Methylicorpusculum oleiharenae: one gene and its partner. The protein of the gene in region 2 interacts with the protein of the main gene of each other region in a pairwise test. Links are inferred from orthologs where the notes say so. Each region holds a gene or a part of one and is shown on either strand. Other genes may lie near its edges.

What was found.
Region 1: the proteins of GO003_RS04030 (region 2) and ssb interact in binary tests that used the Escherichia coli proteins (3 or more experiments, as listed by UniProt). The link is inferred for Methylicorpusculum oleiharenae from one-to-one orthologs.

What each region holds. Positions count from the first base shown.
Region 1 is NZ_WUTY02000001.1:4,908,534-4,919,292, forward strand. The notes cover bases 3,629-6,473. They hold ssb (single-stranded DNA-binding protein), read right to left. Parts: upstream 5,370-6,473; coding sequence 4,887-5,369; downstream 3,629-4,886. Other genes in these bases: GO003_RS21900 (class I SAM-dependent methyltransferase), read left to right, coding at 3,629-4,105; GO003_RS21905 (hypothetical protein), read left to right, coding at 4,510-4,683; GO003_RS21915 (MFS transporter), read right to left, coding at 5,398-6,473. Outside these bases: GO003_RS21885 (hypothetical protein), read left to right, coding at 1-890; GO003_RS21890 (glycosyltransferase family 2 protein), read left to right, coding at 1,367-2,260; GO003_RS21895 (glycosyltransferase family 4 protein), read left to right, coding at 2,232-3,386; more of GO003_RS21900, read left to right, coding at 3,383-3,628; more of GO003_RS21915, read right to left, coding at 6,474-6,759; GO003_RS21920 (EAL domain-containing protein), read right to left, coding at 7,055-9,874; GO003_RS21925 (hypothetical protein), read right to left, coding at 9,879-10,541; GO003_RS21930 (hypothetical protein), read right to left, coding at 10,709-10,759. UniProt on the Escherichia coli protein: Plays an important role in DNA replication, recombination and repair. Binds to ssDNA and to an array of partner proteins to recruit them to their sites of action during DNA metabolism. Acts as a sliding platform that migrates on DNA via reptation.
Region 2 is NZ_WUTY02000001.1:842,162-853,056, reverse strand. What follows is about bases 1-2,981. They hold GO003_RS04030 (primosomal protein N'), read right to left. Parts: upstream 2,614-2,981; coding sequence 388-2,613; downstream 1-387. Other genes in these bases: argS (arginine--tRNA ligase), read right to left, coding at 1-245. Outside these bases: GO003_RS04025 (class I SAM-dependent methyltransferase), read right to left, coding at 3,271-4,077; GO003_RS04020 (disulfide bond formation protein B), read right to left, coding at 4,089-4,598; GO003_RS04015 (SDR family oxidoreductase), read right to left, coding at 4,828-5,553; GO003_RS04010 (SPL family radical SAM protein), read right to left, coding at 5,541-6,533; proC (pyrroline-5-carboxylate reductase), read left to right, coding at 6,624-7,448; GO003_RS04000 (YggT family protein), read left to right, coding at 7,448-8,023; GO003_RS03995 (DUF4124 domain-containing protein), read left to right, coding at 8,360-9,331; argB (acetylglutamate kinase), read right to left, coding at 9,308-10,204; GO003_RS03985 (phosphomannomutase/phosphoglucomutase), read right to left, coding at 10,224-10,895.

The DNA of each region.
Region 1 (10,759 bases), 4.1 Mb from region 2 along the record:
CCAGCATATTCGGCCTCGAGCTGTATTTTGAGCATCGCAATTATTTGCCAAGCGTCGGCATCATTATCGGCATAGTCGGTACCCTCATGGATATCAACCATAAAGCCCTTCGTTATTCCAAAAGCATTAAAGACGGCATCCGGTATTCATCAATAGGCTTGCTATCGCTGATGTCACTGGGTTACATGCTGGTTTACGGCGCGGAAGTTTCAACCTGGCGATCACCCGGTGCATTAGCCATTTCAGCATTAACCGAGCGGCCCAATTCTTTACGCGCCCATCAGGAAGCGGCTGCCTTTTTTGCCAATAGCGGCGATTTTTCCAGTTCATCGTTATTAGCCCATACCATTGAAAAAAAATGGCCTAATTACCCGGGAACCTACAGCCAGCTCGTGATGTTGCAATGTATGGATAATAATGTAAGGGTGCCTGCCAATGAAGCCATTAAACAGCGGTTGCAAACCGGCAGATTCGATAGAGGCACATTGGACAGTTGGAAACAAATATATGATTTTAAAAAATCAGGCCACTGCCCAACACTTAACTGGGATCAATACCGAGCGTTTCTTGATCAATTGCTGAACAACGCAAGTTACAACAGCCAAAAAGAAGACTTGGTTATTTTGCTGGCATTGAGTTACAACGCCGAAGAAAAGTACTCTGAAGCGGCAACCTCGCTGGATAAAATCACAGAAGACAGGGTCAGCCTGGACTTTTTAATTTTTAAGGCAAAATTCTATGCCATGGCCGGTTTAAAACAAGAAGCGCTGCAATTACTCAAACGCACTAGAACGCAACATACCAAAGACCTAAAAAACTGGTTACCGCGAAAAAATCAGGTCAACGACCTGGAACAACAAATTTTAACCAGTATAAGTAGCCCTGAATAAGGGGTGATCTAAAGGCATTTAAACAACGTAACAAAACAAAAGCGTTGCTCAATGTAGGTTGCGGTTGGCGAAAGCCAACCCAACAGCTCAATGCCATAGCTTTAATTGTTGGCTATGTTCGCGTTAGTAGTTGAAAGTAAATCAACACCGTCATTCCGGCAGGGATTGCCGGAACCCAGGTCACAAGGATGTGAAAGCCCAACGCCATCCAAGGCTTCTGGACCCCGGCATTCCCTGCCGGGGCGACGCCTACTATTAACGCGAACATAGCCTAATTGCTGGGTTGCGAAAAGCAGGCAACCCAACCTACCCTGCTAAATAAGAGTCCCGTCTTAAACTTACTCCTGCACCTGTATAATCCTCCCCTTTCTTCTTGATCTGCTAAACTTCAGTCCGGTCGATTGTTTTAGGTAATAACCTTAACCCAACAATTCACAGTAATCTTGAATCCAGCAAACTCATCATCTGACAATTTTGTGAAGTCCAATAATCAACTCAGCATTGTGCTCCCGGCTAAAAACGAAGCGGCGAACCTGCCGGAATTGTTAACACAATTGAAGGCGATCGTGCCTGATGCTGAAATTTTGGTGATTGATGACGGTTCTACCGATAACACGGCTCAAATTGCTCAAAATGCCGGCGCCAAAGTCATTAGCCACCCTTACAGCCAAGGCAATGGGGCTTCGATCAAAACCGGCGCCAGAAATGCGCGGGGTCAGATACTGATATTCATGGATGCCGACGGCCAGCATAATCCGCAAAACATTCCCGCACTATTAGCGAAACTGGATGAAGGTTATGACATGGTGGTGGGAGCCAGACACGTCAGCACGCAAGCCTCCTGGTTCAGAAAAATAGGCAATTCATTTTATAACCGGCTGGCTTCGTTGATGACAGGCCATAAGATTGAAGATCTTACCTGCGGTTTTCGGGCGGTCAAAGCGAATAAATTCAGAAAATTTCTTTACCTTTTGCCCAACGGCTTTTCTTATCCGACGACCAGCACCATGGCTTTTTTCCGCTCCGGCTTTCCGGTCGCCTATGTGCCTATCCATGCCGGAAAACGGGAAGGCAAAAGCCATATCCGCCTGCTACGTGACGGTGTTCGATTTTTTATCATCATCCTGCGAATTGGGGCGCTTTTTTCCCCTATGCGTTTATTTTTACCGATCAGCGGTTCGGTCTTTTTAATAGGCATCAGCTACTACGCCTATACCTATTTTACGACCAGCCGGTTTACCAACATGAGCGCTTTGCTCATTCTGTCTTCCTTAATCATCTTTTTGATAGGCATTCTCTCCGAACAAATTTCATCCCTTCATTATCGCGATGCAGAACGTAATGAAAAAGATCCTGCTGGTAACCCGTAACTTTCCCCCACTCAGAGGCGGAATGGAGCGCCTTAATCATCATATTTATCTGGAATTAAACAAGTCTTTCGATGTGGTGGTCGCGGGCCCTGCTGACAGCCCTTTATATTTAAGCCCATCAACTCGCTTTTGTGAATTTCCGCACAGGCCTTTACCCGTATTCTTCTGGTTTTCATTTTGGTCAACACTGCGTCTGGCAATCAAAGAAAAACCCGCACTTATCATTTCCGGAAGTGGCATCACTGCCTTGTCGGCGCGTTTAATAGGCTACTTGTGTCAAGCCAAAGTAATTGCTTTTATTCATGGATTGGATGTTGTTATGCCGCACCCTGTCTATCAAAGCGTCTTTCTTCCCGCCATACGTTCTTGCGATGCCCTTTGGGTCAATAGTCAAAACACGGCAAAGTTGGCGATCGATAAGGGCGTTATGTCCGATAAAATTAAAACGGTTCATCCCGGTGTTGTTATACCTGGAAACATTACAATAGCTAACCGTTCACTTGATTTTAGAAGCGAATTGGGTTTGACCCAAGATCAAAAGATTCTGTTAAGCGTTGGCCGTTTGACTGAACGCAAAGGACTGGTTGAATTTATACTTTACGCCTTTCCTGATATCGTCAAAGCCTGTCCTGACTGCATTCTGGTTATTATTGGCGATGAACCCAACAATGCGTTGCATCATAAATCCGGCGCAAAGGAAAAAATCACTCAAGCGGCAAAAGACAAGAACCTTGAAAATCATGTCATTTTTCTGGGGCATGTTAACGAAGCTCAGCTCGAAGCTGCCTATCAGAGCAGCCAGCTGCATATCTTTCCTGTAGTTGAACTGCCGGGCGACATAGAAGGATTCGGCATGGTGGCTATTGAAGCTGCCGTTTATGGCCTTCCTACGGTTGCCTTTGCGGTTGGCGGGGTTCCTGATGCGGTAAGCCACAATAAATCAGGCTGGTTAATCCAACCGGGAAACTATCCGGCAATGACTAAAACCGTGATAAACAGCCTTTCCAACGCCAATTCATCAAACCAAAAGGTGAGCCCTGAAAGTTGCCGCCAACATGGTGCAGAATTTTCATGGGACATTTTTGGCGACAGAATAAGGCAGCTTTGCTGGGAAACAATGCAATGAAAACTAAACCACCAACCCTGAACCCCGGCTTTATTGTCCAAAGCGGTCGGCAGGCAAAAGCCTTAAAGATTCTTAAAATAATAGAAGATGCCGGCAAAGTAAGAAATTCTTCGCTTAAACTTTTAGATATAGGAACAGGCAATGGTGAAATTGCATTTTTTCTTTCAGACTATTTCGACGTGACTAGCGTGGATGTGAAAGACCAACGCAACCAACGCGAAGGTTTTGCATTTGTATGTATTGATGGAGAATATCTGCCTTTTGAGAATCAGCATTTTGATGTGGTGATCAGTAATCACGTTATAGAACATGTCAACAACGCTGACTTTCATTTAAACGAAATTTACAGGGTTTTAAAATCCGATGGTGCAGTTTATTTGGCAACACCAAACCGTCTTTGGCCTTGGGAAGTCCATTACCAGATGCCTTTATTACATTATTTGCCGCAACCTGTTTTTATGCAGATACTAAAGTACATGGGGAAATATCATGAGGAGGTCAGCTTATTAAGCTGGTTTTCTTTAAAAGACAAAGCCCAGACTCATTTTTCAATCTCAATAATCAGTGACTCAGTGTGTAAGTGGCCGCAAAGGTATTATTTAAATTTAAACAATAAAATTGCGTTAATCTTGTCCTGGATCCCGTTGTTTCTGTATAGAGCGTGTACCTTCATTCATCCGACGCTGATCGTCGTGTTTAGACCCAAATCCAATCAATAAAAGATCGCGATTGATGCGCCTCCTGGCGTCGGCACATCCTATGAGCTTTGTATTAAACCTCATGCCTCATCCTTTGGGCTTGACCCAGAATACAGATAACCGTTATTCCGACAAGGGATTGCCGAAATCCGGAAGTAGGATGTGCTGAACAACGTGAAGCGCATCGGTCGCGATTGATGCGCCTCCTGACGTCGGCACATCCTATGGGCTTTGCATTGGCGAGCATTTAACCTAATGCCCCATCTGTTGGGCTTGGCCCTGCCTGCGGGTAAGCGTCATTCCTTCTGGGATCGCCGGAATCCGGATAGGATCTGCTGAACAGCGTGAAGCGCATCGGTCGCGATTGATGCGCCTCCTGGCGTCGGCACATCCTATGGGCTTTGCATTGGCGAGCATTTAACCTAATGCCCCATCTGTTGGGCTTGGCCCAGTCTGCGGATAACCCTCATTCCGAAAGGGATCGCCGGAATCCGGATGTAGGATCTGCTGAACAACGTGAAGCGCATCGGGTCGCGATTGATGCGCCTCTTGACGTCGGCACATCCTATGGGCTTTGCATTGGCGAGCATTTAACCTAATGCCCCATCTGTTGGGCTTGGCCCAGTCTGCGGATAACCGACATTCCGACAAGGATCGCCGGAATCCGGATGTAGGATGTACTGAACAACGTAAAGCGCATCGGTCGCGATTGATGCGCCTCCTGGCGTCGGCACATCCTATGGGTTCTCGACATAAATGCATAACCGGGGACATACCTTTGATTGTCTATATCAGAAGTGCATCAGAACGGAATATCGTCATCAAAATCGTCAAACTGGGCAGGCGCTGAAGTGGGTGGATTAGAGGGGCTATTGCCTGGGCCAGAGGGTTTAGAGGATTGTTCTGCGGGAGCATATCCGCCACCCGCGCCTTCTCCATAATTGGCCGTGCCTCCGCTGCGGCTATCGAGCATGTGCATTTCTTCTGCAACAATTTCTGTGGTGTAGCGGTCTTGTCCGTCCTGGCCTTGCCATTTCTGGGTTCGAATGCGTCCTTCCACATAGACCTGACTGCCTTTCTTCAGGTATTCGCCGGCAATTTCCGCTAACCGCGCAAAAAAAACGACCCTATGCCATTCTGTTTCTTCTTTACGTTCGTTGGTTTGTTTATCCCTCCAGCGTCTCGATGTGGCAAGGCGAATGGTGGTGACTGCGCCACCGCTGGGCATATAACGGACTTCGGGATCCACACCCAAACGTCCGATTAATGTAACTTTATTTAGCATAGGTTCTCCAGAATAATAGTTCTCTGATTTAAGCAGGCATGGCTTGCGTAATCAATTGTTGTAATTGCTGTTTGTCCAGTAACTGGCTATCGACCTTGAGATAGGCAACACCTTCGTCATAATGCAGCGTGACATCTTCAATTCCTTTTAGCGTCAGCATTTGACTAACCAGTTGATCGGCTTCATCTGATGAAATCATATCAACGGATATCAGCATGTTTGCCAAATGCCGAGGCTGCTTCATCCCTAATGAAACCAAAAACCAGCTCAGTCCGGCCGCCGCACAAAAAATAAACACCGCATTGGCACCATATTCGCCGTAACACCATCCACCCAGCACGCCGCCGATAGCCAATCCCAAAAACTGTGAACTTGAATAAGCCCCCATCGCGGTTCCTTTTAAATCGCCGGGCGCGGTTTTTGAAATAAGTGAGGGTAATGTCGCTTCGAGCAAGTTAAATCCACAAAAGAAAATGCCCAGAAAAGCGATGATGCCAATCTGATTGTCATGAAATTGAGCCAGGCCTATTTGCGCTACTGAAACCACCGCAATCGCGCCCAGGAAAACGCTTTTCATTTTTCGTTTTTTTTCGGCCACTATAACAAAAGGCACTGCAAACGCCATCGATATGACAAAAATCGGCAAATAAATCTGCCAGTGCTGTCCGCCCGCCATTCCTGTGTCGCGAAGCAACAAGGGAATCACAACAAAACTGGCTGTCAGCATCATGTGCAATACAAAAATACCGTAATCAAGACGCAACAGATCCGGGCTTCGAAGCACATGCATCATTTCTGAGGGAACAAATTCGGCGTCCCGGTGCAGCTTGGATTGTTTAGGATCAGGCACGACATAAATGATAGTCAGGACCGCTATCAATGTGAGGGCGGCTGTCAGCCAAAACAGACCTGGAACCCCAAACCATTGAGAGAAAACCGGGCCTGCAATCAGGCCAATCCCAAAAGAACCGCCAATGCTCAACCCTATGATTGCCATCGCCTTGGTTCTATGGACTTCTTGAGTCAAATCGGCAACCAAAGCCATCACGGCAGCCGAAATAGCACCGGCGCCTTGTAAGGTTCTGCCTATCAACACACCGTAAATGGTTGTGGAAACTGCAGCCACTACACTGCCCAGTGCAAAAATCAACAACCCGAAAACGATAATTTTTTTACGCCCGTACCGGTCAGACAAAAGACCAAACGGTATTTGCAGGAGCACTTGAGAAAATCCGTAGATACTCATCGCCAGCCCCATTAATGAAGGAGTGGCGCCATCCAGCTGTTCAGCATACAAAGACAAAACCGGCAAAATCATAAACAGACCCAGCATTCGCAGCGCATAAATCGCCGCCAAAGACCAGGTTGCTTTTTTTTCCAGCAACGTCATTGGACTCGTAATATCCTGTATTTGTGTCAAAACACTTTTCTCCTTCAGTAAATCAAATCTGAGGCAAACCCTGGTAACGCGCTGCTAAAATTCAGGTATTCCGAACCGCAGTCATTGCCTGTCATTCTCGAAATAAGTCCGCAGCACAGCGCCTTCTTTGAGCGGGCTAAGCAAGTGGCGTATTGTATAACAAGCTTGAGTGAGTGTGACGCTTGAAATGTTCCTCTTATCCTAAAAAGAATCATTGAAAGACTCAGAACCGGGCCTATAGAAGGATATGAACAGGGTGATGCGGTTAAAGTGGCAAAAGACTTGAGGAGGAAAGGCTGGCCGATTGGTTATCAACCCGCTCATCGAAAAAACTGCCCCGGGCATACTCAATACCTAATTGTTCAACCAATAGGAGAACCCGCTCACTTTCCACGTCATCAACAATGACTCTCTTGCCGTATGCGTGGATAACATCGACTAAAGCCCGCACATACATGTTGTCTTCTTTATGTTTATCCATTCGCCTTACAAAAGAGCCGTCGATACGGACAAAATCAACGGGTAATTGTTTCAAATAAAAAAATGACGAAAATTCCACGCCGAAGTCACTTAAACAGAACTCACAGCCAAGCTGCTTGATTTGGTTAATGAAATTGTGCGATTGAGTCAAATTTCTAAGCACATAGTGCTCGTTTAAATCAAAAATGATCTGCCCGGGATCAATTTGGTAATGTTTCAACAACGAACCGATAAATTTAATACTATCCGCCTGCGTTACTGATAAGCCTGAGAGCGCCAAACTGAGTTTGACATTTTTATTGCGCCGTTTCATGCTCGCGATAATTTCAAAGACCCTGACTATCGATACGTGATCCAATTGTTCAGCTAAATCGAGTTGCTCAATGACCTGGCCATATTCCCTGGATAGAGGAATTTCACCATTTGGCGAGGCTAAACAAATTGAACACTGATAAAAGCCGACCCGTCTTCGATGAACATCAAAGACCGGTGTAAAATTTAAAACACCTTCATCGTTATCCAGCAGTTGCTGTATCTGCTGGACAGTATTTTGATTCAGATCGGTTTCGTGCTTATTTGTAAGCGTCTGCTCATATATATAATAAAAGTTTTTTCCATTCAGTTTGGCATAAACCATTGCCCGTTCTGCATTCGCTAACAAGTGATCCGGGCTATCAGCATGCCGGGGATAAAAAGCGATGCCGATGTTGGTTGCTATTTCTCCGTAATGGCTGCCCAAGGTTAACTTCAACGAACTGATTCGTTTGATTATTTTCTGGGCCAGAGAGACTACGCCCGGTGTCTGCGCATCCGGCAAAATCAGGACAAACTGGCTTTCGCCGATTCGGCACAGCAAATCGGATTCGCGCATAAATTGCTTTAAATGACTTGCCACTTTTACCATGACTCTTTTATCTACTGCCTCCTGAGCCAGGTTAATTTGCTGCAGATCAAAATAAAGCAGCGCCACTGAATGTCCGTAACGTTTTGCTATTTTCAGTGCCTGCGGCAGTTCTCGTTGAAATCGTTGCTGATTGCCCAGCCCGGTTACCGGATCAAAAGACGCCATTTTCAGCATTTTCTGTTCGGTCAGTTTTTCAGCGCTTATGTCCATTCCCAGCGAGAGAACAATCGGTTCACTGCCTTGTCGGTTTGAATTAAACAGAGTATGAATCCAAAAAACATGCAGAAAACTCCCTGTAGCGCTTATAAAGCCGCCCTCAATCTGAATCGGGTGCATTGACTTGGACAAGCGTAACTGATCGAGCTGATTCAGATGATGCGTCTCTGTCGGAGGCAGATACAGGTCGAAAAGCCGTCCGATTACCTGATTTTTTTCTTCACCGAAGACCTTCACGCCTTCTTGATTGATAGTCAATATTTGCCCATTGACTTTTTGCGTCAGCATTATGACCGGCGCTGAATTGACTAACTCCTGGATAGAATCGCGTTCAGTCGCTAATTCCTGGCTTTTTTCTAAAATGTGCAGCGTATTTTTGCGGACAATGTGCTCTAGATTTTCCAGCTGCAGAGCCAGGGTCAAGACCGTATCATTCAGTTTATCGATTTCATCGAAACCCAAGCTAATCCATTTTTTTTGAACGATTTCTTTCCTGAATTGATTATATTCATGCGTTGCCAAAAGAGGCAGCGCCTTGGCAAGGTAAGCAATACGCCGTAAAAAAAACCATGAAACAAGGACTAATACCGCTAGCGAGCAAAGTAAACTCATCAAGCCCTGTATCCAAACTTTTTCCAGCTGGCTATCCAGCATGCGCATATTTCCGGTAATTTCCTCGACAATCAGCAAAAACGGCGCCTGAGTCGCATTATCCATTCTCAACGGCCGAATTCTTACTTCATAAATCTGATCATTAACGGTTAATGTTCCGCTCTTGTTTAATAACTGCACGAATGTGTAGTGTTCGGTCAGGTAAGCGAACAAATCAAAATCCAATCCCGCAAAAGTCTTGGCTGAAAGCGTGTAAGGCCAGCCATTGGTTAACTTTTTAGGTGAATCAATCAAAACACCCACATCGACGCGTGTGGCCTCTTTGAATTTGATGACGGTATCGGCAAACGTTCTAGCCATACTGAATGCGCCAACCAAAGTGCCTTTGCCCATTACCGGCACAATCACTTGTTGATAACAGGACGTTTGTGAACAATTGATGGTATGAACAGGCGATTCCGATTGCAGCGTCTGATCGACAAGCACACGATCGGTATGAATTTTTCTTCCTCTGGATTTGATTTTTAAGCCGGTGGCGTCAAAGACCGTGATATTTTCCAAGTCCCAGATAAACTGCCACTGTTCCCAATTACGGTCAAAAACGCTGAGCATTTTTTGATCGGAATAACGATTGGGTTCTTGACCATTCAGAACGAACAGTTCTGCTAACTGTTCCAGAATCAGGAATGAATCCTCAGACAACATTTTCGCCAGATTATCCTGTTTATTACGCAACAACAGCCGCTCTTCGTTGAATCCTTGTTTTGCATCAGAATAGGCAAAATAGGCAAACAGGGTGTTTAATACAATAAAAACACCGCCGAGCACTAAGGCTAACTTCCATCGTAAACTGAGAAAAAAGGTGGTTTCCATCCCGTTAAAACCGGTAAGAACGATGCAAACCGGTCAAATCCGAGTACTTATGAGTGCTATCAGGATCCGGATTGTTGGCTGACGGTATCCCGGCGGTTCCTTCATAACGATGGTATTCTGCTTTGAGCATCCAAGAAGTGGTCACATACCAACGTATGCTGACCTTCCAGCCTTTGGCATAGTCAACATGATCAGGTGCCCCGAGACACCCCATCCTAATATACTGTTTTTCATGGGTATTCAGGTATAGCACATTATTTGGAACAGCGCCCTGCAACTGGGGAATGAAGCGGTAGGTGCTTTCAACATACCAGCTTTCTGTCGCTGTTTCTTTATCCGGTAATGAATGACCAAAACCGCTAAACCGATTCCATTGATGTAAGTACTCACCGGTCAAAACGAATATCTCCCCATTGGACTGAGCGGAAAATACCAAAGGACGAAATGAAAGATAACCCGCAATACTGTCACCTTGAACGGGCTCATATTGAAAGTCAAGATCGACATAGCTAACGGCAAAAACATACCGACCGCCCATCATTTCATAATTCAGTTGTGTAGCAAACTCGGGCTTACTGTTCAGTTCCCCTTGAAAACAAGGCCCCAGCATTGCAGTCATGAATGCTTTGTCTGTTTGCGGCAAGCCGAAAACCAGTTTATACGACAAATCACCCCATTCATTTCACCCCCTCAAATTTTATTGGGTATAGGTGTGATTGAAAAGGCTTCGAACAGAGGGATATTGCAGAAAGCTACAGGGACGTATTCACGTGTCCTTTGAAATCAATCACCTCAATTCAAAGTGGACGAGTAGTTACGAAATGCGCCAAATAATCAGTGCCAGCCGCCGTATTGTTTGGTCGGATCACCTTTAAAACCGGCCGA
Region 2 (10,895 bases):
GCTATTTCAATGCGTGACACCAGTTCATCTTTGGGTAAAGCGGCAACGATTTTTTCGGCTAATGCCTTGGGGTTTGATTTGGCGGGTTTTGCAAGAACCAGGGCGACATTGGTTGCGAAATCCCCATGTTGCAAATCTCGAGAGTTTTCTATCGTTATTTTGGGAGTTATTCCCACGTCAATTACGCCTTCATTTTTTAACGTATCAACAGCAGTGAGTATCAGCGCCTCTAATTTTTGTTTCATTACGGCTTTGTTGCTCTAAGTCAAAAATAACGAATTATTATCCACTAAAGCCCGTTGATTATCCATTCAAACATCAGCAACCCTCTTGCCGGTATCATCGATATAAGGCTGACTGGCCAGACTGAGTTTAATGCCCGCATTTTCAATAAAGGTCAATCGGGTCAACATCAATTGACCAGCGAACTTTTCTGGCACTGGCAAGCTTTTCCAGTGCGGGCAAAAAAGTGTCCAAAAACCGGTGCAAAGGTTTTCGCTGGACGCTTTGAAATAATAATTGATAACGGTAGCGTCCCGCCTTTCTCGCCAACGGCGCAGGGACCGGCCCCAGCACTAGCAGGCTTTTATCTGTCGTTTGATGAATGATTTTGGCGACTGACTCAAAAAACAGTGTTGCCTGCTCAGGTTGATTGGACTCGACTCTTAAAATGGCCTGAAAACTATAAGGGGGAAGACCCGCCTCCCGGCGTTCGTTGAGGGTTGCCGCGACAAAATTACCGTATTGCTCGTTCAGCAAAGTAAGCAAGAGAGGATGTTCGGGGTGTCGGGTCTGCAAAATGACTTTACCCGGTTTTTCTGCACGTCCTGCGCGTCCGGCAACCTGGACTATCAATTGCGCCAGGCGCTCGGTGGCTCGAAAATCAATACTGAATAAGCCGCTATCCGCATCCAGCAACACGACCAGCGTGACATTTGGGAAGTGATGGCCTTTTGCGAGCATTTGTGTGCCGATAATGATATCGACCTGATTCCGGTTGATCCTGTCAATATACTGTTCCCAAACGCCTTTTCGCTGTGTCGTGTCCCTATCCAGCCGGATAATCGATTTGCCCGGAAACAAATCAGGCAGGACATGCTCCACGCGTTCAGTTCCCAAGCCTAAAGGCATCACATCGACGGCTTTGCAGGCAGGACACTGATGGTGTAACGGCTGTTCATGACCGCAATGGTGACAGCGCAACACGCGCTGATCCAGATGCACGACCAAGTTTGCCTCACAGCGTTTACATCGCGCAACCCAGCCACACGCGTGACAAATTAAAGTCGGAGCAAAGCCCCGGCGGTTTAGAAAAATCAGCACTTGTTCCTGTCTGGCCAGCGTCGCACTGATTTCATTGATCAGCGGCTCTGACAGGCCTCCATTCAGTTTTTTATTACGTATATCCAGCAGATGGCAGGTAGGAGCAACCGCGACTCCGGCTCTTTGCGATAAATGCAGCAGCGTATAACGCTGTTGAGCAACATTGAAAAAACTCTCCAGCGAAGGCGTTGCCGAGCCCAATACGACTGGCACATGTAAAAGTTTTGCTCGCATGACAGCTATATCACGCGCTGAAAAACGAAAACCCTCCTGTTGTTTGAAAGAGGCATCATGCTCTTCATCCAGAATGATCAAGCCGGGTGATTTAAGCGGTGTCAGTAAGGCCGAGCGCGTACCCAGCAGGATAGAGGCGCGGCCTGTCTGCATGGATAACCAGGCTGTCTGACGCTGCTGGTTAGTCAGTTTCGAATGAGTGACGGCAACCGGGCAGGCAAAGCGTTGTCTGAAACGTTGTTCCAATTGCGGTGTCAAGCTGATTTCAGGAAGCAGAATCAGCACCTGGCGGCCTGATTCAAGCACTGATCGAATGATCTGCATGTACACTTCGGTCTTTCCGCTGCCGGTCACCCCTTCCAGCAAAAACACCCGGAATTCCCCCAAAGCATCTCTGATCGTATCAATTGCCGATTGTTGGGCTGGATTTGGCAGCAATTCCGGAGTTTGAAGTAACGCAGAGCGGTCAACAGGCGCGCTGTTTTCGTCAATAAATACCAGCTGTTTTTCCAGTAAACTCTTCAATAAAAGGCGCCAGTGACCTTCAGATTCAGACAAATCCGACTCGGATAAACTGTTGGGTGATGCCTGGAATTTTTCCAGTAATAAACGTTGTTTATGAGCGCGTTTAAGAGTAGAGGGTTCCAGATTCCGGCCGGCTGCAGTCAAGCCATAGCGCTTTTCCTGGCCTGATTTTGCAGGCTTACCGTTCCTTAATCCCACAGGAAAAGCCGCCGCAATGACCTCGCCGATGGGGTGATGATAATAATTGCCGGCCCATTGCAGCAACTGTAAGTCGAGGCTGGACAATAGCGGAACGTCATCTATGATCCGGGCAATTCGTTTGAGTTTTTCTACCGGTCTTTCGGAGTGCCAAACGATTTCAACCAGAACTCCTACTTTTAACACTTTTCCAAACGGGACCTCGAGTCTGATGCCTGGCTTCAAGTCAATAGATTCCAGGTCTTCCGGCGCTCGGTAATCAAAGAGGCGATACAGAGGGACTGAAACAGCAATTTTGAAAATAGGCTCTTCAGTAGTGTATAAGTCAGACATGCACCTCTTGACTTGCGGTAATTGTTTGGACTGGGTTCATTGAGATAATTATTGACGCAGGCTGTGGATAACTCTGTGGATGGGTAGTCAGGCAAATTATTTTTTACAGTTTTCGAATATTAGGTTATTTATAGATAGCTTATTTATCAATGGTCTATTTAATTAAGCGCTATAAAAAAATTTTTCAACCCATTAAATAGCAATCTTTAATTGTGTATAACTTTGTGAGCTACATCACAAAATTAAAATTTTCTTTACGTATATTCAATTTTAAGTTCTCTCAAGGTATCTGCTCACTCCCCTCCCATTTTATTGGGTGTGTAGGTGATGGATTTCAAACGACGCGTGTATAAGTGCTTGTAGTTCACTGCAACATCCCTGTTGCAGAAGGCTTTTCAATCAATCACCTAAACCCTCTATTCCAAGCGGGAAAGTAGTCATTCTTCGCTCGGCCACATTTGCGGTTTTCTGACGCGCTCTTTTGTCCGATAACGGCCTTACCTCCATGGATGTGATGTGGGTAAGGGGCGTGAGCAGGGAGCGGAAGCTTTGCGAAAACAGTTACGTAGCTTTTTATGCGCCTGTTTTCGCGCCTTCCTCTCGAACAAAATAGCCTTGCCATAAAAGCCGCAAACATGACCGCGCGAAGTATATCTCTCAAGGTTTAATGAATTTTAAAGTCATGCGATCGCTCTCGCCGATCTCCAGATAATGCGCTCTGTTTTGCTGACCTAGCCTTAATGCGGGCGGCAAGGTCCAGACGCCCATAGGGTGGTCTTTGGTGTCTTTGGGGTTGGCATTGATTTCAGCTTTTTCCAGTAATTTAAATCCTGCCTTTTCAGCGAAGGTGATGACCTGGTTTTCGCTGACATAACCGGAGGTGATTTGCTGATCCAATGTTGAATCAGGTAAGCTGCGATGCTCTACTACCCCAAAAATACCACCGGGTTTAAGGGCTTTGTATGCTGCAGCGAAGACCGCTTCGGCCTGGCCGTCTTTCATCCAGTTGTGCACGTTACGGAATGTCAACGCCCTGTCGCAGGAGCCTTCGGGAGCAATTTTTGTAAATTCCGGCGGTTGCAGAACAGTTAATTGTACCGCTCCGTAGATTTCTGGATTCCCCGATAACTTGGATTTAAAGTCGTTCAGGCTTTTTATAAAGTAAGGTACTTTTGACGTGTCTGAAAAGTGCGCGGTATAAAGCTTGCCCTTGTCTTTTAGATAAGGGGCCAAAATCTCGGTATACCATCCGGCTCCGGGGGAAAGCTCGACGACGGTCATGGTGTTTTGAACATCAAAAAAACGGAGGGTCTCTTCCGGATGCCGGTAGCGGTCACGGGCTTTATTTTCAGCAGAACGATGCGTCCCCTCAATGGCTTGGGATAAGTTTATTTCTGATTGGGCTTGTGCGCTGCATATCAATAACAGCAACAATGCCGGCACTTTATTTAAAATCAATTTCATAGCTTTTATCCTTATTTTTGACCGTTAGAATTCCAAAATTGCAACAAGCTGAGTCCGGCCAGCATTAAAAACGCGACTAATGTCCAGGCCGGCATGCTGAAACCCAGCAGGGTCCAGTCGACTTTAGCGCAATCGCCTGTGCCGCTCAGCATTTGTTTGATGACTTCAGCCAGTGGGAAGTTTTCCATCATGTATTCTATGCCTGGGCCGCATTCGGGTACTTCATCGGGTGGAAGATGCTGAATCCAAATGTGCCTGACCGAGACTGCTCCGCCGGATAAAGCGACCAGGGTTCCTAAAATCGAATAGATTTTCCGGCCTTTTTCCTCCGGATTATGGAGTCCTGCTATTAAAAACACCAGGCCCGTTAACATGATGCCTATGCGCTGGGAAATGCACAGCGGGCAGGGCTCAAGGCCTCCGACAAACTGAAAGTAGGCTCCCATGGACATAAGAAGGACACAGCCGGCAAAACCCAGCAAAAACCAGATCCTGGCTTTCATTTTTATGAGATTTAACATTTTTCGATCTCTAGTTTAAACGCTTTTATTCCCAACGAAGGGCCCGGAAAATCAGGTCTATCAGATTGATTGCCCTCAAGACATGCGAACAACCCAGCCAAATTAACGGGATATTTTACCCTCCCGATAAAAGCCCTGCATTAAGTTGATTTTCGCAAAGAGTAAATCATGCTGCCAGAAAAGGTTTTGGCTTCACTTTATAAGTGAGATAGCGATTTTTAACATGGACCTAAATTTTCGTTTCCTTTTTAAAGCTGATCACTTTATTAAGCGGGCTCAGATTGATTTCATCGATCACGATAGCCGTGTTTGATGCCAATACATATAAAACCGCATCGGCAACGTCTTCAGGTCTTATAAATTGACCTTCAGCAGTTCCCGGCTGAAACGATAGCGCATCAAAAAAAGGCGTTTTGACCATTCCGGGATTAATCAATGCGACTCTTAAATGACTTTTTGAGCATTCTTCCCGTAGCGCCTGAGTAAAGCCGCGTATTGCGAATTTACTGGCGCAGTAGATGCTGCCTTTTTGTGTGCCGCGCAAGCCCGCTTCCGAGCCGATGAATATGATATCGCTTTTTGACCGGCGCTTGAAATGAGGCAGCAGAGCGCGCGTCAGGAAAGCCTGGCTGGTAAAATTGATGGTCATCAACGCCTCTATCTGAGCATAGGAAAACTCCTCCAACGAGCCAAACTGCCCCATGCCTGCACAAAAAACTGCGGCGTCAATGGCGGGGTAAGTTTTGAGTAAGCACTGAGCTGCCTGAGGTAGAGAAGATAAATGACTTAAATTCATTTCAAAGGGATAAAAATGAGGCAGCGCTTTGTTGAATTGCTTGCAATCTCTCGATGCGCCGATGACAGTATGTCCCTGGTCGAGTAGTTTTCTGGCTATCGCGCGGCCTATTCCCGAACTTGCGCCGGTTACCAAAACGGTTCTGGCTAAATCTGACATGGAAAGTATTTTTCCTCAGGTATGAATTTGAGCAACTCGTCGCGGCAGTAATCAATCATGTCCAGCTCAAGATCGGCAGGATAAGACACCTTGCCTTCAGCGCTAATCAACGGTCCGGAAAATAATTTTTCCTCGGGATAGAGCTTGTGCATCTTTTTGAAGTAGTGTTCCGGTAATCTGAAAACACCGAGACTGACCGAATGCAATTGATTTAATTCGATAATCGAAAAAACCCGTTCAAAAAACTGCCGGTAATCGGATTTAAAATCCCGATAGTAAATCAAAGGATCAAATCGCAAACCGATAGGCCATCCTGCTGTCTGCAGTTTGGATAAGGCAATCAAACGTCTGTCCAGAGAAGGTGCCTTGTCCTCAATTGCCTTGGCGACGGAGTCAGGCGACAGACTGAAGGCGACCACACAGCGAGGATGAGGCCTGCGCTCCAGCAATGTTCTGACCTGGGTGCTCTTGGTTCTTAACTCCAGCCAGGCATTAGGCAATGTTTCAAATACCGGTAAAAACGATTCGGCAAAACCGGTGACCGGCTCCAAGGCCAAACTGTCGCAATCGTAACCTGAAAAAAAATGCGTCATTTCATTGCCAGCGCTTTGGCTGATACGCAAAATTTCCTGTTGATAGTCTTCATAGTTTACGAATAACACGAAGTGTGCCGACTGGTACATGCCTTGTAAAAAGCAATACCGGCAGTCGTACAGGCAATTGAGCATATGGGAAAAATAATAGTTTTTTTGAGCGCCTATCCCATAGCCGCCGGGTGCCTCAAGCACAAATCGCTGATACTTTTCCGCCAGGATCAGTGCTGGTTTCAGTTTTTGCAGCCGGAAATTTTGAGCGCGGGGATTAAACACTTCCCCATAACGCTGACAGCCGATTTTGCGCGCATTAGGAAATCGCGCGCAGATTTCATCAACCCTGGGATGGTTTGCGATACTTTCTTCAATATAAATAGTGTCAATCATGGTAAGGAAAAAAAGGAGAGGGCTTGTGATTTATCGCATCAACCTTATATAGGGTAGAATACCATTAACTCATTATTAAACCGTCTTACTATGAAAACGAAAAAAATTGGTTTTATCGGTGGTGGCAACATGGCCTCCAGTCTTATTGCTGGCCTCATAGCCAGCGGCCATTCTTCCGGCGATCTCTGGGTTCATGATGTCAACCATCAGGCGGCCGATGCTTTGGCGGCCGGACATCAGATTAACACAGCCGACAGTAGCAGAGGGCTTATCGAAAAAGTTGAAATTATTGTCCTGGCGGTTAAGCCACAAGTTATCAAAGAAGTATCACAGGCCATTGCGCCTTATTTGAACCCGCAACAACTCGTCGTTTCTATCGCGGCAGGAATACCGCAACGATCCTTGAGTCATTGGCTGGGAGAAAAAGTAGCGATTGTCCGCTGTATGCCCAATACACCCGCATTGGTATTAACCGGAGCAACAGGCTTGCATGCCAATGCCAATGTCAGTGCTGAGCAGCGTGACCTGGCAGAAAATATAATGCGTTCTGTGGGTGTTTCTTTATGGTTTGATGAAGAAAGTCAGCTCGATACAGTTACCGCAATTTCGGGCAGTGGGCCGGCCTACTTTTTTCTGTTGATGGAAGCGATGGAAAAAACGGCATTGGAACTGGGTATGGATGAACAAACGGCCAGGTTGCTGGTCCAGCAAACTGCTTTAGGCGCTGCAAAAATTGCGCTGGAGGCTAGCGAATCGCCTGAGCAATTACGCAAACGGGTCACCTCACCCGGCGGCACGACGCAGGCGGCGATAGAAACTTTCGAGCACGCCGGTTTTTCGAGTCTTGTTGAAAAAGCGATAAAAGCGGCCAAAGACCGTTCAATTGAAATGTCCAAACAACTGGGAGAATGCTGATGGATACTTCTTATATGTCAAATCCGGCAATATTTTTGATTGACACGTTATTTTCGCTGTACATTTTAGCGGTCATGCTACGTTTTCTCCTGCAATGGAGTAACGCCGACTTTTACAATCCCATCTCTCAGTTTTTGGTAAAAGCGACCCATCCTCCCATCAAATTATTGCGCCGGTTCATTCCATCAGTGGGAAAAATTGACACATCCTCGCTGGTTTTGGTGATGGTTTTACAAATGACGGCCGATTTTTCCATTCTTTTGTTAAAAGGCGTGTCAATAGGCTTTGCTGCTTTGTTGATCCTCTCTTTTACACAAGTGATTTCGCTGCTTTTAAATATTTTTATTTTTGCGATATTTGCACGAGCCCTGTTGAGCTGGCTCAATCCAGGGGCTTTTGACGCTGCATCTTCATTACTTTACAGCCTTAGCGAGCCATTACTCAGATTGTGCCGCAGTTTCATACCGAATTTTGGCGGCGTTGATTTAACACCATTAGCGGCCCTCATTTTACTGCAACTGGCTAAAATGGTGCTGCTGCCGCCGCTTCACCAATTGGCAGGGTTAATTGGATAAATGTATACAGGGAAGTAAATTTTCTTCTACAATCGCAAACAATTAAAAAGATATCTGCTCACCCCTTCAATTTTATCGGGTGCAGGAGGTTCATTGAAAAGGCTTCTGCAACAGGGACTTATTTACGCATCCTTTGAAATTAATCACCAGCACCCTCAATACAAAGCAGGCGAGAAGTTACTAAAAAAGTTTACCCGGCCAGTAATGGGTAATTTATAACAAAGTGACTAGTTCAAGTCACACATAAAAATTATGCTGCTGTTCTTTATGCCTAACAATTTGAATCGCGCTTAACTATCTATGCCTTACAATTCGGCCCAATCAAGGTTTATTGTAGTGATCATTTTAATTGCGCTTTGCAATGTGCCCGCCTATGCAAAAAAAATGTATCGCTGGGAAGATGATCAGGGGAATGTCTTTTTTTCTGATCAGATCCCTCCCGAACATTCAAAATTCCGGCGTGATACTCTCAGCAAGAAAGGGCGTGTACTGGAAACCACGGACAAAGCCAAAACAAAAGAAGAGCAGGAACTGGACAAACGGTTGCAGGAATTGAGAAGCGCCCAGGAAAAAATCATAGAAAAACAAAAATCTTATGACCGCGTTCTAATCAGCACGTTTAGAAGCATTGATGACTTATTGCTGATGATCAAGGGCAAAACCGAATCTATGGAATCACAGATAAAAGCAACCGATAGCAATCTTAACCGGCTTCAATTTCAACTGGATGGTCAGCAAAAAAAGGCAGCTGCCTTTGAGCGTAACGCTCAAAAAGTGCCAAATGAATTGTTAAAAGATATCGCGTCAACTCAACAGCAAATTCAGGAAACCCAAATTTCTATCAATAGACTGATAGAAAAGCAGAGCCAGATGAAAAAAGCCGATAATGCTGACATCGAGCGGTATCTGTTTCTGACGCAATTGCGCACTGAAAATCAGCCCAAAACCAATCTTACTGCAAGCATAAAAGACGCAAACGAATTGGGTTTGTTTTATTGTGAAAATGATCATCAATGTAACAAGGCCTGGGAAATCGGCCGCAACTTCGTGCACTTCCATTCGACAACCGGTGCGGATATTGATAGCGATAAACTCATAATGAGCCGTCAGCCGTCCAAGGACACTGATTTAAGTTTGTCGCTATCCAAAATCGCAGTTAACGAGTCCGAATACCAGCTGTTTCTTGATATACGCTGCCGCGATTCTTCGCTAGGAAAAGAGCTGTGTAACAGTGGGAGAGTCAACGAAATAAGATCGGCTTTCAGGCCTTATATCAACGATGCTTTATCGAGAATGACCGACCAGTAAAGTCCCTACGCCCTGGTCGGTAAGCAGTTCCAGTAAAACCGCATGTTCCACCCTGCCGTCAATGATATGAACGCTGGAAACGCCTCCTTTTAACGCGTCAGTTGCACATCGCGTTTTTGGGATCATACCGGCTGAAATTGTGCCGTCTGCAATCAGGTCGTTAACATCATTGAGTGACAGTCCGGTCAGCAGATTGCCCTCCTTGTCCAAAATACCGGCGGTATTGGTAAGCAATATCAGCTTTTCTGCTTGTAATACTTCAGCCACCTTGCCGGCAACCAGATCGGCATTAATGTTATAAGAGAAACCGTCGTCTCCGACACCAATCGGTGCAATAACCGGGATAAAATCACTGCCGTTAAGCATGGATAAAACGGAAGGATCGATGCTGCTAACTTCTCCTACATGGCCTAAATCGATAATCTCGGGCTCTAAAACCTCAGGCGTTAATTTTTTCATCGTGATTTTTTTTGCATGAATAAAATCGCCATCTTTTCCAGTCAGGCCAATCGCTTTACCACCGTGACGATTGATTAGATTCACAATTTCTTTATTGACCAAACCGCCCAGAACCATTTCGACCACATCCATGGTCTCGCTGTCTGTGACGCGCATGCCGTCGACAAATTCGCTGGTTTTACCCAGGCGTTTAAGCAAATCACCGATTTGAGGGCCGCCTCCGTGAACAACAATGGGATTTAAGCCCACCAGCTTCATTAAGACAATATCCCGGGCAAAACTGTTTTTCAATTCGTCATCGATCATGGCATTACCACCGAATTTGACAACAATGGTTTTGTCTTTAAAACGTCTGATATAAGGCAGAGCCTCGATTAATACGTGGGCGATTTGATGTGCTGTCTTTGATTTCATATTTTTTGCGAGTGCTAACTTAAAAAGGCAATACTATATCGGGTTTAATCCGGGTCATCAGCATTTTGAATTCATTTTGAATACGCTTTAAAGCATGCTGAGAGTCTGCCTCAAACCTCAAAATCAGTGAAGGCGTGGTATTGGATGCTCTAACCAATCCCCAGCCGTCAGTAAAATCAGCTCTGAAACCATCCACTTGCGTGATCTTGCAGCCTTTTAAATCGGCTTTGGCAATAAGCGCATTCATGAAGTTGATATTTTCGCCTTCAACCATGTGGACCATTAATTCCGGTGTGTTGATACTGTTGGGAAATTCAGCAAAAATTTGGGCGCTGGAACGCTTATCAGCAGCGATAATCTCCAGCATTCTGGCCGCGGAATACAAGGCATCGTCAAAGCCGAACCAGCGGTCGTTAAAGAAGATATGTCCGCTCATTTCTCCTGCCAGCTTGGCGCCTGTTTCTTTAAGCTTGGCTTTCATAAAAGAATGTCCAGTTTTCCACATCAGTGGGCGGCCGCCGTATTTTACAATCTGATCTGCCAAATGCTTCGAACATTTGACATCGAAGATGATTTCAGAGCCCGGTTTTTTGGATAGAACATCTTTTGCAAAAACCATCATTTGCCGGTCCGGCCAAATGATATTGCCATCCGAATCGACGATACCCAGACGGTCGCCGTCTCCATCGAA